Thiorhodovibrio winogradskyi: one gene and its partner. The protein of the gene in region 1 interacts with the protein of each later gene in a pairwise test. Links are inferred from orthologs where the notes say so. Each region holds a gene or a part of one and is shown in the gene's direction. Other genes may lie near its edges.

What was found. Proteins that work in one complex are often made in the same cells at the same time.
Region 2: the proteins of ligA (region 1) and leuS interact in binary tests that used the Escherichia coli proteins (3 or more experiments, as listed by UniProt). The link is inferred for Thiorhodovibrio winogradskyi from one-to-one orthologs.

What each region holds. Positions count from the first base shown.
Region 1 is NZ_CP121472.1:4,738,122-4,745,455, forward strand. Bases 1,369-4,367 are described here. They hold ligA (NAD-dependent DNA ligase LigA), read left to right. Parts: upstream 1,369-1,840; coding sequence 1,841-3,895; downstream 3,896-4,367. Other genes in these bases: Thiowin_RS21800 (cell division protein ZipA), read left to right, coding at 1,369-1,844; Thiowin_RS21810 (segregation and condensation protein A), read left to right, coding at 4,047-4,328. Outside these bases: chromosome segregation protein SMC, read left to right, coding at 1-901; more of Thiowin_RS21800, read left to right, coding at 975-1,368; pufA (light-harvesting antenna LH1, alpha subunit), read right to left, coding at 4,623-4,766; pufB (light-harvesting antenna LH1, beta subunit), read right to left, coding at 4,830-4,970; pufA (light-harvesting antenna LH1, alpha subunit), read right to left, coding at 5,151-5,384; pufB (light-harvesting antenna LH1, beta subunit), read right to left, coding at 5,482-5,622; photosynthetic reaction center cytochrome PufC, read right to left, coding at 5,714-7,246; pufM (photosynthetic reaction center subunit M), read right to left, coding at 7,243-7,334. UniProt on the Escherichia coli protein: DNA ligase that catalyzes the formation of phosphodiester linkages between 5'-phosphoryl and 3'-hydroxyl groups in double-stranded DNA using NAD as a coenzyme and as the energy source for the reaction.
Region 2 is NZ_CP121472.1:1,587,977-1,595,469, forward strand. Bases 2,737-5,894 are described here. They hold leuS (leucine--tRNA ligase), read left to right. Parts: upstream 2,737-3,100; coding sequence 3,101-5,689; downstream 5,690-5,894. Other genes in these bases: Thiowin_RS07190 (zinc ribbon-containing protein), read right to left, coding at 2,737-2,985; Thiowin_RS07200 (LPS-assembly lipoprotein LptE), read left to right, coding at 5,711-5,894. Also shown: Thiowin_RS07175 (SpoIIE family protein phosphatase), read right to left, coding at 1-396; Thiowin_RS07180 (ABC transporter substrate-binding protein), read right to left, coding at 412-1,722; Thiowin_RS07185 (STAS domain-containing protein), read right to left, coding at 1,743-2,213; more of Thiowin_RS07190, read right to left, coding at 2,425-2,736; more of Thiowin_RS07200, read left to right, coding at 5,895-6,265; holA (DNA polymerase III subunit delta), read left to right, coding at 6,262-7,278; Thiowin_RS07210 (glutamate-5-semialdehyde dehydrogenase), read left to right, coding at 7,399-7,493.

The sequences.
Region 1 (7,334 bases):
GGCACTCAGCACCGCGCGCACCCAGATGGAAGAACTCAACACCGAGGTCAGGGAGCAGGAGCAGGAGCGCCATCGCCTGGAGCAGGCCAATGCAACGGCCCAGGCCGACCTGGCCGAGCGCCGGGTGCAGTTACAGGAGCGCCTGGTGCGCCGGCGCACCTTCGAGGAACAGCTCGCCAGCGACGGCAAGGAGCCGCGCGCCCTGCTCCAGGGGCTGGAGACCGGCGCCACGGCCGAGGTCTGGCAGCAGCGCCTGAGCGAGATCGGCGGCAAAATCTCGCGCCTGGGCAACATCAACCTGGCCGCCATCGATGAGTTTCAGGAGCAATCCGAGCGCATGCGCTACCTTGAGGACCAGCGCCAGGACATTCAGTCCTCGCTCGACACCCTCGAGAGCGCAATTCGCAAAATCGACCGCGAGACCCGCACCCGCTTCAAGGAGACCTACGACCGCGTCAATTCAGGCTTGCAAGCGCTGTTTCCGCGCCTGTTCGGCGGCGGCAACGCCTATCTGGAACTCACCGACGACGACCTGCTCGAAACCGGCGTCACCATCATGGCGCGCCCCCCTGGCAAGCGCAACGCCAGTATTCATTTGCTCTCCGGCGGCGAGAAGGCACTCACCGCCGTGGCCCTGGTGTTCGCCATCTTCGAACTCAACCCGGCGCCCTTCTGCCTGCTCGACGAGGTCGACGCGCCGCTCGATGATGCCAACGTTAACCGCTTCTGCCAGCTGGTGCGGGAAATGTCCGCGCGCACCCAGTTTATTTTCATTAGCCACAACAAGGTCACCATGGAGATCGCCGATCAGCTCATTGGCGTGACCATGCACGAGCCCGGCGTCTCGCGCCTGGTTTCAGTCGACATCGAGGATGCCGCGCGTTTGGCGGGAGCGGCCTGAGCACATCTGCAATTTCCCCTGTGATTGGTATACTCAGGGGTCAGAACCGGACAACACGGGATTCAAGGCTTCGATGGACGCCACCACACTGCGCATCATTCTGCTGATTGTCGGCATTGCTTTCCTGGTCGCGCTCTATATGTGGGAGCGCCACCGCAAGTTGCGTTCTGACGCCGGGCGCTTGAATGGTGCCTCGCCCAAGGTCAGGGCAAGAGAAAAACGCGAGCCCAACCTTGGCATCGGGGACGGCGAGGAGGAAGGCGACTGGCAGCCCGGGCAAGAGGCATCCGACCGGGGCGACCCTGACGACACCCCGGGCGAGGGTGATTATTCGGCCGCCACCAACGCACGCAATCCCGCCGCCACAGGCAACAACGAGAATCACGAATACCAGGAAGCTCGCACCGGGGAACTGGACCCGGCGGATATTGCTGGCATTGTCACCAATACTGAAAAGGGCCCCATCATCCAGGTCTTTGTAGTGGCGCGCGAGGGCAGTCTCTCGGGCCGCGACATTCTTGCCGCCGCCAGTCGGCATTTTCTGGTCGCCGGGAGCAAGGATATTTTTCATCGAATTGCTGACGAACCGGGGCAAACCCGTACCCTTTTTAGCATGGCCAACCTGGTTCAGCCCGGCAACTTCCCCCTCTATCCCGACCAGGACGAGGCAATGGCAGCGTTCGAGACGCGTGGCCTCGCGCTCTTTTGCCAAATGCACGGCAAGTATCAAGACATCGAGGCGCTGGATGCCATGCTGACCACGGCCAAATCCCTGGCGCGCGAGTTGACCGCCGAGGTCGAGGACGCACGGCATCGGCCGATCAGCGTCAGGCGCATTGAGAGCCTGCGCAATGCCGTGATTGACTATGCCGCCCCGCACTCCAAGGCAACTAGAGCCGATGCTGACTCCGATAAGGGTCAGAACGACCACACCGACTCATGAAAGAGACAAGCCCGACGAAGCCAGGCGAAGCACACGCAAAAGAACTCCATCGCCTACTCGAGCAACATAATTATCGCTACTTCGTCCTGGATGACCCGGAGATTCCGGACGCTGAATTCGACGCCCTGCTGCGCGAACTCCAGCAAATCGAGGAACAGCATCCCGAACTGCGCACGCCAGATTCGCCTACCCAGCGGGTTGGCGCACCACCGGCCGAGCGCTTCGCCCCGGCGGAGCATCTGGCGCCCATGCTCTCGCTCGGCAACGCCCGCACCCCTGATGATCTGCGCGACTTCGACCAGCGCATTCGGCGCGAACTCGGCCTTGAGCAAGTGCGCTATGTCGCCGAGCCCAAGCTTGACGGCCTGGCCATCAGCTTGCTTTATGAAGACGGCCTGCTGACTCGGGCCGCCACCCGGGGTGATGGGCGCACCGGCGAGGAGGTCACCGCGCAGGTCCGCACCATTGGTGCCGTCCCTCTGCGACTGCGCGGCACAGACTGGCCGCGACGGCTCGAGGTACGCGGTGAGGTGTATTTGCCCCTTGCCGGCTTCGAGGCACTCAAGCAACGCATGCTCGATCAGGGACAAACGCCCTTCAAAAACCCGCGCAATGCCGCGGCGGGGAGCCTGCGCCAACTCGATCCGTGCATCACCGCCAGCCGACCGCTGACCATGTTCTGCCATGGCTTCGGCGCTGTCGATGGGGGCGATCTTGGCGCCACCCAGAGCGCCGCGCTCGCCCGCCTGCGTGATTTTGGGCTGCGAGTCTGCCCGGAGTCGACCTGCGTCACCGGCGCCGAGGGTTGCATTGACTACCAGGGGGCCATGGCCGCGCGACGCGATGCACTCGATTACGAAATCGATGGGGTAGTGTTCAAGGTGGATGACCTGGCAGCCCAGCGACGGCTCGGCTTTCGCGCGCGCGATCCAATCTGGGCAATCGCCTTCAAATACCCGCCACGCGAAGAGCAAACCAAAGTGAGAGCGGTGGAATTTCAGGTCGGACGCACTGGTGCTGTCACCCCAGTGGCGCGGCTCGAGCCCGTGGATGTCGCTGGGGTCACCGTCTCCAACGCCACCCTGCATAATATCGATGAAGTCCACCGCAAGGACGTGCGCGCCGGCGATACCGTGATCGTGCGGCGTGCCGGTGACGTCATCCCTGAAGTCGTCGGCGTGGTCACCGCCCTGCGCCCGCCGGGAACCGAGCCGGTTGCCCTGCCATCGCACTGCCCGGTATGCGGCTCGGACGTCATCCGTGCGGAGGGCGAGGCGGTCGCCCGCTGCAGCGGCGGTCTGATCTGCTCCGCCCAACGCAAAGAGGCGCTCAAGCATTTTGCCTCGCGCCGCGCGCTCGATATCGACGGACTTGGCGACAAACTGATTGAACAACTCATTGAGCAGGATCTGGTTAAAACCCCAGCCGATCTCTTCGCGCTCAGCCCGGAGCAACTATCAAATCTTCCGCGCATGGGCGAGAAATCAGCAAAGAATCTCGTCGCCAAGCTCGACCAGAGCCGCGAGACAACCCTGGCCAGATTCATCCACGCGCTTGGTATTCGCGAAGTGGGGGAAACCATGGCCACAGCGCTAGCCATGCATTTTGGCGCACTCGAGCCCCTGATGGAGGCCGATGAAGAAGCCCTGATCGCCATTGACGGCGTGGGGCAGAGGGTCGCCCAGCATATTCGCGGCTTCTTCGCCCAGGAGCACAACCGAGAGGTGATCGCGCATTTGATCGACCCCGATGGCGCCAGACTGCACTGGCCCGATCCTCCTCGCCCAAACGCCCCCAAGGACTTACCCCTGACTGGCACAACCTTTGTCTTGACCGGCACCCTGACGCGTCCAAGAGATGACATGAAAGCAGAGTTGATTGCTCGCGGAGCCAAAGTCACGGGCGCCGTTTCATCCAACACTGACTATGTGGTCGCCGGCGAGAACCCCGGCAGCAAGGCGACCAAGGCCGCCCAGCTCGGCATCCCCGTTCTCGACGAAACCCAGCTGCGCTTACTGCTTGCCGACCCAGGTCCGAATGGCTTGCCATAATGGGCGAACTCTTCCTTGCCGAGTACCGTCCCGCCGAGCACCGCGTGGTTAGGCTCCCCTTTCGCAACGGCCAACTAGCCCCAATTCTTGCTCAACAGACGCTAACAATTCACTCTCATCATTCCCCACAATCCTCATAGGAGACTGCCGGATGCAGGACCTTAGCAAAGAACAGCAAATTTTGATCGCCATGCGCAAGACGCTGGCTGCCATCGTCAGGGACGTCACCCCGCCACCCGGCATGAAGCATCCACTCTCCGAGGGGACAATCGAGGACGTGCGTCAGTGTTTTGGACTCATTTCAGCGCGGGAAAAAGAACTGGCCGATATCGATGGCCGTGGCGGTGAGCGTCCTTACTACCCCGACCAGAAGCAACCGGCCCAAGTCATTTCAGTGGCCAACATCGGCAAGAAAACGTCCGATTTACATTGAATGACTCCACAGTGATGTTGATGCAGCTAAACAAAACCACCCGCGTGCTCCCTGTGGAAGTTCATCCTTGACAATTTGCCAAGCAGGACATGAGCAAGACCTAGTGGATTACCATTGTCCATACCAGAGCCAGAAAAAAAAAAATTGATCACCGCGATCTTTTGAGCAAAAAAAAAGCAGCGGGAACCGCTGCTTTTCGTCAATAAGACAGACTCGAGAGTCGAAGCTTTACCGAGCGCCGCGACATTCGCCTGTCATTCCCAATATGAGTCAGCCAGAAAAAGACCCGGGCTTTTACAAAGGTGGGATACCGTCGTTTAGCCAGTTAAGGTCTGTGCCGAGCAGAATAAAATGGATCAACAACCCAAGAAGAAATTGGGATGCGAAAATGGTGATGATCGCTCTGCGCGGGTCGATAATTTTCCAGATTTTATGCATGTCCAACTCCGATCAAAAGGACTGAAGCCTTCCTGAAACAGAACAGGAGGCCCTTCCCTTCGATTACAGCCAGGGACGATACATCCAGGCCAACAGATGTGCGACAACGACCAGACCGAAATAAGCGGTCATGCTGGACATGAAAATGCCGTGAAATTCTTTGGCCTCGCTCTCGCTCAGTCCCGTCATACTTTTTTCAGCCATTGCTATAGCCTCTAGTGTGTTCCTGACCTTACGGCCATCTCAGCGCTATCTTTTTTGAATGCCTGCAACTCCAGAATGGGCTGGGGCAGTGATCAAAAAAATCCTTTTGACCAACAGGCGCGGAGGCAGCAGAACCCAAGGCGCCCGGCTGCCACCGCTTACCTGTGAAGTCTAGCGCTATCAGTTGGTAGTGCGAGCCTCTGGCATCGCGGACATCTGGCCAGCAGGAGCTGCCCCAGCGCCCATGTAGGAAGTCGGAATGCCATCGTCCAACCAGTTCAGGTCGGAACCGAGCAGGATGAAATGGATCAGCAGACCCAGCACGAGTTGGAAGCCAGCGATAGCTACCAGAGTCCGGCGAGGATCAAAGAAGGTCCAGATTTTGTACATTCCGGTGAATTTGTCGTTACTCATGATCTTGTCTCCACATTTGGGTGCGGCGAATCCGGTGGGTTTGGATTTCAAAGCCGCGTAATATCACGTTTACTGTCAGCTGTCCGCTTTTCTGGCATTACAGCCAGGGACGATACATCCAAGCCAACAGATGAGCGACGACCACGAGACCAAAGTAGGCGGTCATGCTGGACATGAAGATACCGTGGAATTCTTTGGCTTCGCTGTCGGTCAAGCCAGTCATGCTCTTTTCAGCCATGGTGATTACCTCGTTGTTTCAGGTTTGGCCCAAAGGGCCTTTTCAGCCATCAATGAATTTCGGCGGTCCCTCGCCTCGATCAACCGAATCCTTAGCGTTCCGCGGGTGCCGGCGGAGCTGGCATGGGTGCGGGTTGATAACGCATCGGTGCTGGAACGTACTGCATAGGCGGTGCCGCGGTTTCGGCTGGAGCGGCTGCTTCCGTTTCGCCTTCAGCAGCCGGGGCCTCTGATGCCGCGGCAGATGCATCCGCAACCGGTGCTAGTTCAGCCTCAGCCGCGGGAGCTGCCTCTGCCGGTGCTGCCTCTGCCTCAGCCGCGGGAGCTGCCTCAGCCGGTGCTGCCTCTGCCTCAGCCGCGGGAACTGCCTCTGCCGGTGCTGCTTCAGCTTCAGCCGCGGGAGCTGCCTCAGCTGGTGCTGCTTCAGCTTCAGCCGCGGGAGCTACCTCAGCCGGTGCTGCTTCAGCTTCAGCCGCGGGAGCTACCTCAGCCGGTGCTGCTTCAGCTTCAGCCGCGGGAGCTACCTCAGCCGGTGCTGCTTCAGCTTCAGCTGCGGGAGCTGCCTCTGCTTCAGCCTCGGCAGCAGCAGGCACGCCTTCCTCAACCGGAGCTTCTTCGGCCGCCGCAGTCTCGTAGAGAGCAGGATAGGCCTTCGCCATGGGCGCTCCAAACAAGGGCTTGTAGACACCTTGGTGACAGGTCTTGCAGTTGACCTTAAAAGCGTCACCAAGAGGCCCCTTACGGGACTCTGGCAAAATCTCGCCAAGGGGCGCGACATAGTCATTGTTCATGTCGCGAACATTGCGGATTGCATACCAAGCGGTCGTCCGCTGTGGGGTGCTTTGATCCCAAGCGGTAAAGGACCGCGAGTTATGGCAATAGGTGCAGTTCACCCCAAGACCATCCATGAAGTGTCCCATCAGGCTGTAAGTCCATTCGGCCTGTTTGATCGATTTACGATTTCCCTGTGGCAGCACGGTTTGGCCAATGATGCGAATTTCTTCATCGCCCAGCAGGAAAGGTGTAAAGGGATCGAAGGGCATTGAGGTATAACCGACCGCGTATCCGATGGTGTTCTGCCCGGTTGGCGACACCATTGACGGATGATCCGGACCTGGATCCGAAACCCAGACATACTCCGGCACGGGCTTGCCACGGTGGCAGGTGTAGCAGGTCACACCGGTGTCGGCCACATGGTCTTGCCAGGTCGAGTTCACTTCACGGGTCATTTGCAGCATGCGGCGAGAAGCGATCTTGGTGTAAACACCATCGGATTCCCACTGAACGCCTTCATGGCAGTAAGTGCAGCCTTCTTCCGGCGAGACCCAGGTGGTCAGGGCCACCATGGTGCGATTGAACTCATTGACCGTCAGGTCTCCGAGCACCTGGACGTTCTTGTAAACGTCCTTGGCCAACCCGCCACCCGGCGTCGCCGCCGGAATCGCATCGGGCGTCTGATTCGCTTCGACGAGTTTTTCCAACCGATCCGGATTGAACATTTGCTGCATGGCCAGGCCGCGATAGCCGTTCTGCACGACCTCGGGCGGTGGGGCTTCGCAGCCAACGATGAACGCGGTTGCACCCAGGCTCAGGAGTGCCAGCGCTTGATGATTACGCAGTTTCATTGCGCCACCCCCTGCGTCAGATAGGGATTCTCGATGGTCAGTTCAGACGGGTAACCAGGCGCCACACCGTGCTTCACTGCCCAAAGAT
Region 2 (7,493 bases), 3.1 Mb from region 1 along the record:
AGGCGCCCAGGCGGCCCACTTTGATGGTTTGTGCTCCGGTAACCAGGACAACGATATGCCGTATAGCGCTGGCTGGTTGCGCAATGCCTGTTCCTGCAGCGCACGCACTTGCTTTAGCGTCAGATCGAGCCCGGCGGCATTCAGGCTGATCGCCATGCCGTCGACCAGGCTTTGCAGGCGGCCCAGGGTGGTGTCGATGCGATCAGCGGCGCCATTGGCCAGAAAGCGCGCGCGGACTTGCGCGTCTTCGGTCAGGCGGTCGCGGAAGCTCAGGTAATTCCACAGTAACAGGCCGCACAGAATCAGGCCCGCGACGCCCACGGTCGACAACAGCAGGCGGTTGCGCAACCGCGCCAGTGGCGGCACGGGGCCTATGTCGAGATTGGCCTGGTTCATGTTCCAGGCGCGGACCTAGGGGTTTTCATCGAGCTTGGCATCGGTGTTGTCGTTCGGTACCCCGCTCGGCCGCGCTCGGGCATGGGTGCTGTTGGGGCCCTGTTGATCCTTCTCGCCACATCCAGGACAAAAGACCGCGAGGGGCAGTGCTTTGTCGATTCGCTCAGCCGCGACCAATGCCTTGGCAGTGGCGGCATGGGCAGCGGCCGAAAGGCGTGCCGAGGTGCGCGGTTCCTCGATGTCATCAAGGAAGATGGATGCGAGCAGATGCTTGAGCATCCAGTGTTCATGCGGGCGGTTGGTTGGGACTTGGGCGCGTTCGGCTTCGGCCATCACCAGGTCGATGGCCTGCGGCGGATGGGCGCGCGCGTATTCCCAGCCCTTAAGGGTCGCTTGCCACAGGCGCCGCGCCAGGGCGCCGTGCTGTTCAAGCCAGTCGGCGCGGGCGTAAAGCCCATCCTCGGGGAAATCGAATCCAAAATCGCGCAGCAGAAAGGCCGTCAGGCGGTCCGCATCGACGCCCGCCTGCCAAATGCGATGGTATTCGTTGTATTCCATGGCGGCGCAGGCGGAGACACCGCCGTGCAGAAACAAGTTCACCGTGCCGTATTGTGGGATGAGCTCTGGTGCGATCCGGCGGGCCGAAAGCAATGCGTGAACGGACGCCGTGAAAGGTCCAGGCCATAGGCTGACGCGCTGGCCATTCAGATCCTCAAGATGCTCAATGCCGCGATCCTTCCATGCCAATAGCATCAGGTTGGAGCGTTGAACCAATTGGCCGATCAGCACCGGGCGCCTGGCCCCTGTCCTGTTATCGCTCCCGTCATCGTCACTTGCGTCGCCACTTGCATCGCTAGTGGCTTCGCCAGCGCTGTTGCTAGCGGCATCGGCGTTGGCGGCAGCCACCATGGCATCGGCGAGAAAGGCGGTGGCAAGCTCGGCATCGCCCTTTTGCAGCCAATCAAGCGATGAGCGGTTGGCATTGGCATGCACGAAGCGCACATCCGCCCCGGCCGCCGCGTAAAGGCCCTGCTCTCGGGCCAGATAAAAACCAGCGAACTGGCTCTGCGGACTCCATTGCAAGGCGATGCGCACTGGCGTCAGTGGATTGGCCCCGTCCTCCGCTCTTGGTATCGACTCTGGTATCGACTCTGGTATCGACTCTGGTATCGACTCTGTTATCGACTCTGTTATCGACTCTGGTATCGACTCTGGTATCGACTCTGGTATCGACTCTGGTATCGGCAAGGGCACGGGCGCCTCGGCGAGCCCCGTTGAGGAGGCGAGCAGTGCCGCGCATAGGACAAAAGATCGCGGATCCAGCATCACGGGTTTGACGGCTCGGCTCAGGCAGGCGAGGCGAGTTTTTCGAGTGCCTGTTCGCGCGAGTCAAAGATGTCGATGATCGAACTGAAGCCACTCATCTTGAAGACTTCCCGTACCTCGTTTTGAAGGTTGCAGATGCCGAATGGCCGTTTGGCTTTTTTGCACTCTTTGGTGGCCAGCAACAGCACCCGCAGTCCGGCACTGGAGATGTAATCGAGCGCGGCACAATCCAGGAGAACCAGGGGCGCGGCGGCAAGCTCGCTGATCAGCTGCTCTTGCAACGTTGGAGCGGTGCTGCCATCGAGCCGCCCCTTGATGACAAAGACAAGTGCATCAGACTGTTTTTCAATTAAAATATCCATCGAATTCGTGTTCCGGTCGAGGTGATGACGGTTACTCGGCATCACGGGGATTCTTGCATGGGGCTCATCCTTCGGGGTGGCCGGTATTTTGGAACTGCCGGTATTTTGGCACCGCGTGCCCTGGCGCACCAGGGTTTTTCTTGCTGGAAGGCCGCTTCGCTGAAGCCTGTTTCCCCAACGGGCCAGGGAAACTGGTCCTGGATGATGGCCCGCCGGCGTTGGTCCGCGAGTTCGGATGGCTGGCGCGGCACGGGTGCGTCATTTTGTCAGAGTGGATGTCAGAGTTGGCGTCAAGGATGGCGCTGGCGCTAGGCTGCGGGTGACAGCGCCGAGCGGATGTTCAAGATGGCTCGCGGCGAAATTCCTTGCCCTGACATTCCGCACAGTCGGATATGCGCGTCGCACGCTGAAAATGCACCCGAGCGCCGCAGTGGTTGCAAACCAGTGTGCCGGGGCCGGTGATCTCGCCGCTGTGGTAGCGTCGCTGGGTTCGGGCCTGCTCGGCGCGTTCGGCCCAGGCTTGCAGTTGCAGGCTGGTTTGATCCGCCACGCTGGTAAAGACCTCGAGCAGCCGTTCCTCGATCAGTTCCAAATCGAAACGCCACCAGGTTTTCAGCTCCTCGCCGGTGTCGACCAAATAGTGGGCGGCATCCTCGATGTCGCGCTCGATGTACTCGGCGACGCGATTGGCCTCCTCGCGCGTGAGTTCGCCAAGTTCAACCATGTGGTCACGGGCTTTTTCCAGCCAGTCGCGCAGCTTGGGCGTCGCATCCTCGGCGGCATCAAGGCGCTCGCGGGTGCGCTCGAGCATGCGCTCATAGGCATCGACCAGGCGATCGACGCTTTCTGGCTTGGACTGATCGGAGTGGCTCGTGGAGTGATCAGAGGGATGATCGGACATAAGAGGTCTCCTCAAAGCGCGCGCTCGCGCGGTTGGTGAAGGTTTTGCGTTATCCTTTGCGGTCACTTCAATCTTAGGCGAGTTTTGCTCGCGATGTTCCAGCATCGGCCAATTTATGCACAGCGATTATGATCCCCAGGCCATCGAGGCCGAGGCCCAGGCGTTTTGGGATGCCAACCAGTCGTTTCGCGCGATTGAGGACCCGGCGCGCGAGAAGTTCTACTGCCTGTCCATGTTCCCTTACCCAAGCGGACGGCTGCACATGGGCCATGTGCGAAATTACACCATTGGCGATGTGATTTCGCGCTATCAGCGCATGCTGGGCAAGAATGTGCTCCAACCCATGGGGTGGGATGCCTTCGGTCTGCCGGCTGAAAACGCCGCCATCAAACATGGCATACCGCCATCGCAATGGACGCGCTCGAATCTTGAGTATATGAAAGCCCAGCTCAAGCAGCTCGGCTTTGGCTACGACTGGACGCGCGAGTTGGCGACCTGCGATCCTGATTACTACCGCTGGGAGCAGTGGCTGTTCACCCGACTGGTCGAGAAGGGCCTGGCCTATCGCGCCACCGCCATGGTCAACTGGGATCCCGTTGATCAAACCGTGCTGGCCAACGAGCAGGTCATCGACGGGCGCGGCTGGCGCTCGGGCGCTCCGGTGGAGAAGCGCGAGATCGAGCAATGGTCGGTGCGCATCACCGATTATGCCCAGGAACTGCTCGATGCCCTGGATGGCCTGGACGGCTGGCCGGAGCAGGTGCGCACCATGCAGCGCAACTGGATCGGGCGCTCCGAGGGCGTTGCCATGACCTTTGGCATCGAGGGCTCCGAAGAGACTTTGGGTATTTACACCACTCGCGCCGATACCCTGATGGGCGTGACCTATGTCGCCGTGGCCGCCGAGCATCCGCTGGCGCGGCGCATGGCCGCTCAAGATGCTGGGCTGGCGGCCTTTATCGAGGACTGTCGCCAGGGCGGTATTTCCGAGGCCGAGATCGAGACCATGGAGAAGAAGGGGCATCCGCTGGGGTTGAATGCCCTGCATCCGGTCAGCGGAGAAGCCGTGCCCATCTACGCCGCCAACTTCGTCCTCATGGGCTATGGCACCGGCGCGGTCATGGCGGTGCCGGGGCATGATCAGCGCGACTGGGAATTCGCCGAGCGCCATGGCATCCCCAAGAAACAGGTCATTATCCCGGCCGATGGCGCGCCCTCCAATGGAGAGAACGCGGGCATTGAACAGGGCGCTTATGTCGAGAAAGGCATCCTGACCGACTCCGGCCCCTTCGATGGCCTGGCCTCGGACGATGCCATCGAGGCCATCGCCGACTGGCTCGCCGAGCGCGGACGCGGCGAGAAGCGGGTGAATTATCGTCTGCGCGACTGGGGCGTGTCACGCCAGCGCTACTGGGGCTGTCCGCTACCCATCGTGCGCGCGGCCGACGGCGGCATTCGCGTCGAGACCGAGCTGCCGGTGCGCCTGCCCGAGGACGTGGTGGTGGATGGCTCGGGCTCGCCGCTGAAAAAAATGCCCGAGTTTTATCAGCTGCCCAATGGCGAGAGCCGCGAGACCGACACCTTCGACACCTTTGTCGAGTCGAGCTGGTACTACGCCCGCTACTGCTCGGCCGATTGCGACAGCGCCATGCTGGATCAGCGGGCCAATTACTGGCTGCCGGTCGATCAGTACGTCGGCGGCATTGAGCACGCGGTGCTGCATCTGCTCTACGCGCGCTTTTTTCATAAGCTGATGCGCGACGAGGGCCTGGTTGACTGCGACGAGCCCTTCGCGCGCTTGCTCACCCAGGGCATGGTGGTGGCCGAGACCTGGTATCGGGAAGATGCCGAGGGGCGCAAGCAGTGGTTCAATCCCACCGAGATCAAGGTCAGTCGCGATGATAAGGGCCAGGTGGTGGGTGCGGTGCTGGAGGCTGATGGCGAGCCCGTGTTCTTCGGTGGCATCGAAAAGATGTCCAAATCCAAGAACAACGGCGTCGATCCCGAGCAGCTCATCGCCCGCTATGGCGCCGATACCGTGCGGCTTTACACCATGTTCACCGCACCGCCGGATCAGTCGCTGGAGTGGAACGACGAGGGCGTGGAGGGTGCCGCGCGTTTTCTCAAGCGACTCTGGCATCTCGCCGCGACCCAGGCCGAGATGGTCCGCGCGCAGTCGCCCGATGCAATCATCCTGGCCGATCTTGATAAGCCACTCGCCGACGCCCGGCGCGAATTGCACCTGGCGCTGAAAAAGGCGCTCTTCGACTACGAACGCCAGCAGTTCAATACCGTGGTCTCCGGCTGCATGACCATGGTCAATGTGCTGCACAAGCTGTCGCTGGACGGATCGCGGGCACGAGCGGTCTTCCGTGAGGGACTCACCCTGGTGCTGCGGCTGCTCGCGCCCATTGCTCCCCATGTCAGCCATTATTTGTGGCGGGAACTGGACTTTGGCGAGGATGTGCTTGGCGCCGGCTGGCCCGAGGTGGATGAGGCGGCGCTGGAGCAGGACAGCATCGAATACGTGGTGCAGGTCAACGGCAAGGTGCGCGGCAAGATTCAGGTGCCGGCGGCGGCCAGGCGCGAGGAGATCGAGGCCAGCGCACTGCGCAACGAGAACGTCAGCCGCCACCTGGAGGGTAAGACTCCGCGCAAGGTCATACTGGTGCCGGGCAAGCTGGTCAATCTGGTGGTGGGTTAAAGCGATCTGGAGGGGTGGCGGATGATGCGCATCAAAGGTCCGCGACCCAGAGCGACCGCTAGGAAATGGGTCCGGCGCGGTTTCTCTACCTGGGGGCTGATCATGGCGCTGGCGTTGCTCGCGAGCAGCTGCGGTTTTCAATTGCGCGGCGCCCTGGATATTCCCAGCGAGTATAGCCCGATCTTTATCCAGTCCGGCGGTGCAGTTGGTGTGGCGATGGAAGAACGGCTCCAGAGCGGTGGTCTCAGTATCACCCAGGTCGCGTCCGAGGCCGGCTTGATCCTGCGTGTGCTCGGACAGCAGCGCAGCTCGCGTGTTGTCGCGGTGGATCGCAGCGGTTTGGCGTTGGCCTATGGGTTGACCTACACCGTCACCTTCGATGCCCTGGATGCTCGGGGCCAGGTTGTGCAGCCGCCGCAAACTCTAAGCGCGGTGCGCACCTTCGACGACAACCCTGATGTGGCGGTGCTCGGCAAGCAACTCGAATCCAATATCATTTACCAGGATCTGGTTGCTGATGTCGCCGACCGTATTCTGCTCAGCCTGCGGGCCGCTTTAACTCCACAGGTCCCATGAAGCTGCGCCCGGAACAGTTGCAGGGTCAACTGCGCAAAGCGCTGGCGCCGGTTTACCTGGTGTGCGGCGAGGAGCCGCTGCAATTCAAGGAAGCCGTGGATGCTATCCGCGCACGTGCGCGCGAACAGGGCTTTAGCGAACGACAAGTGTTGGAGCACACCAAAGATTTCAATTGGTCCTCGCTGGCCGCCGAGGCTGGCAATCTGTCCCTGTTTGCCGACCGGCGCCTGATCGAGTTGCGCCTCGGCGACAAGCTCGGCCGCGAGGGCGCCGACGCCATCCGCGCCTATTGCGAGAAGCCCGCGCAAGACGTGCTGCTGCTGATCCAGGCCCCCGCATTGGGCTGGAAGGAGCTGAAAACCAAGTGGGCGCGGACGCTTGACCGGGTGGGCGTGATTCTCGAAGTTCGTCGCCTGCAAGGTGGTGCGCTGGTGCAATGGCTGGATCAGCGCTTGCGCGCCAAGGGCTTCACGCCAACGCCCGAGGTCGCCGCGCTGTTGGCCGAACGGGTGGAGGGCAATCTGCTCGCCGCTGATCAGGAAGTCAGCAAGCTGGCGTTGTTGCTGGAGCCCGGTCCCATTGATCCCGAGGCCCTGCGCGCCGCCGTGGCCGACAGTGCGCGCTATGATCTCTTCGACCTAAGTGGTGCCGCCCTGGCCGGGGATCGCGCGCGCACGCAGCGCATCATCCATGGCTTGGCGGGGGAGGGCACGGCCGAGCCCTTGGTGCTCTGGGTATTGGCGCGCGAAGTGCGCATGCTGGCCGCGGTTGCTTTTGCGCGCCGCGCGCGGGCTGACCTAAACGCCGTCTTTCAAACCCATCAGGTATGGGAGTCCCGCCGCGCGGGGGTGATACAGGCGCTGGAGCGCTATTCGCTGCCCTATCTGTGGCGTTTGTTGCTGGAATGCGCGGCGGTGGATCTCGCCATCAAAGGTCGCGGCGAGGGCGATCCCTGGACCATGCTCGCGCGCATCGCCGACGGGTTGGCGCGGGGTGTGAAACGCCAGCCCTGAATCACGCGAGCCCGAATGACGAGATCAGGGGACGACGAGATCAGTGATTACGCAAGCAGGGAATCAACAGCCCTCGGGTCGTGAATCCTCTATCAATTGACGGGAGCCAGTCTGAAGCCAATGCAGCAATCAACCATCACCGACATTCAAGACTACATGGATCAAACCGGGGCCGCCGCGCGCACCGCCGCGCGGGCGCTGGCGCGCGCGAGCGC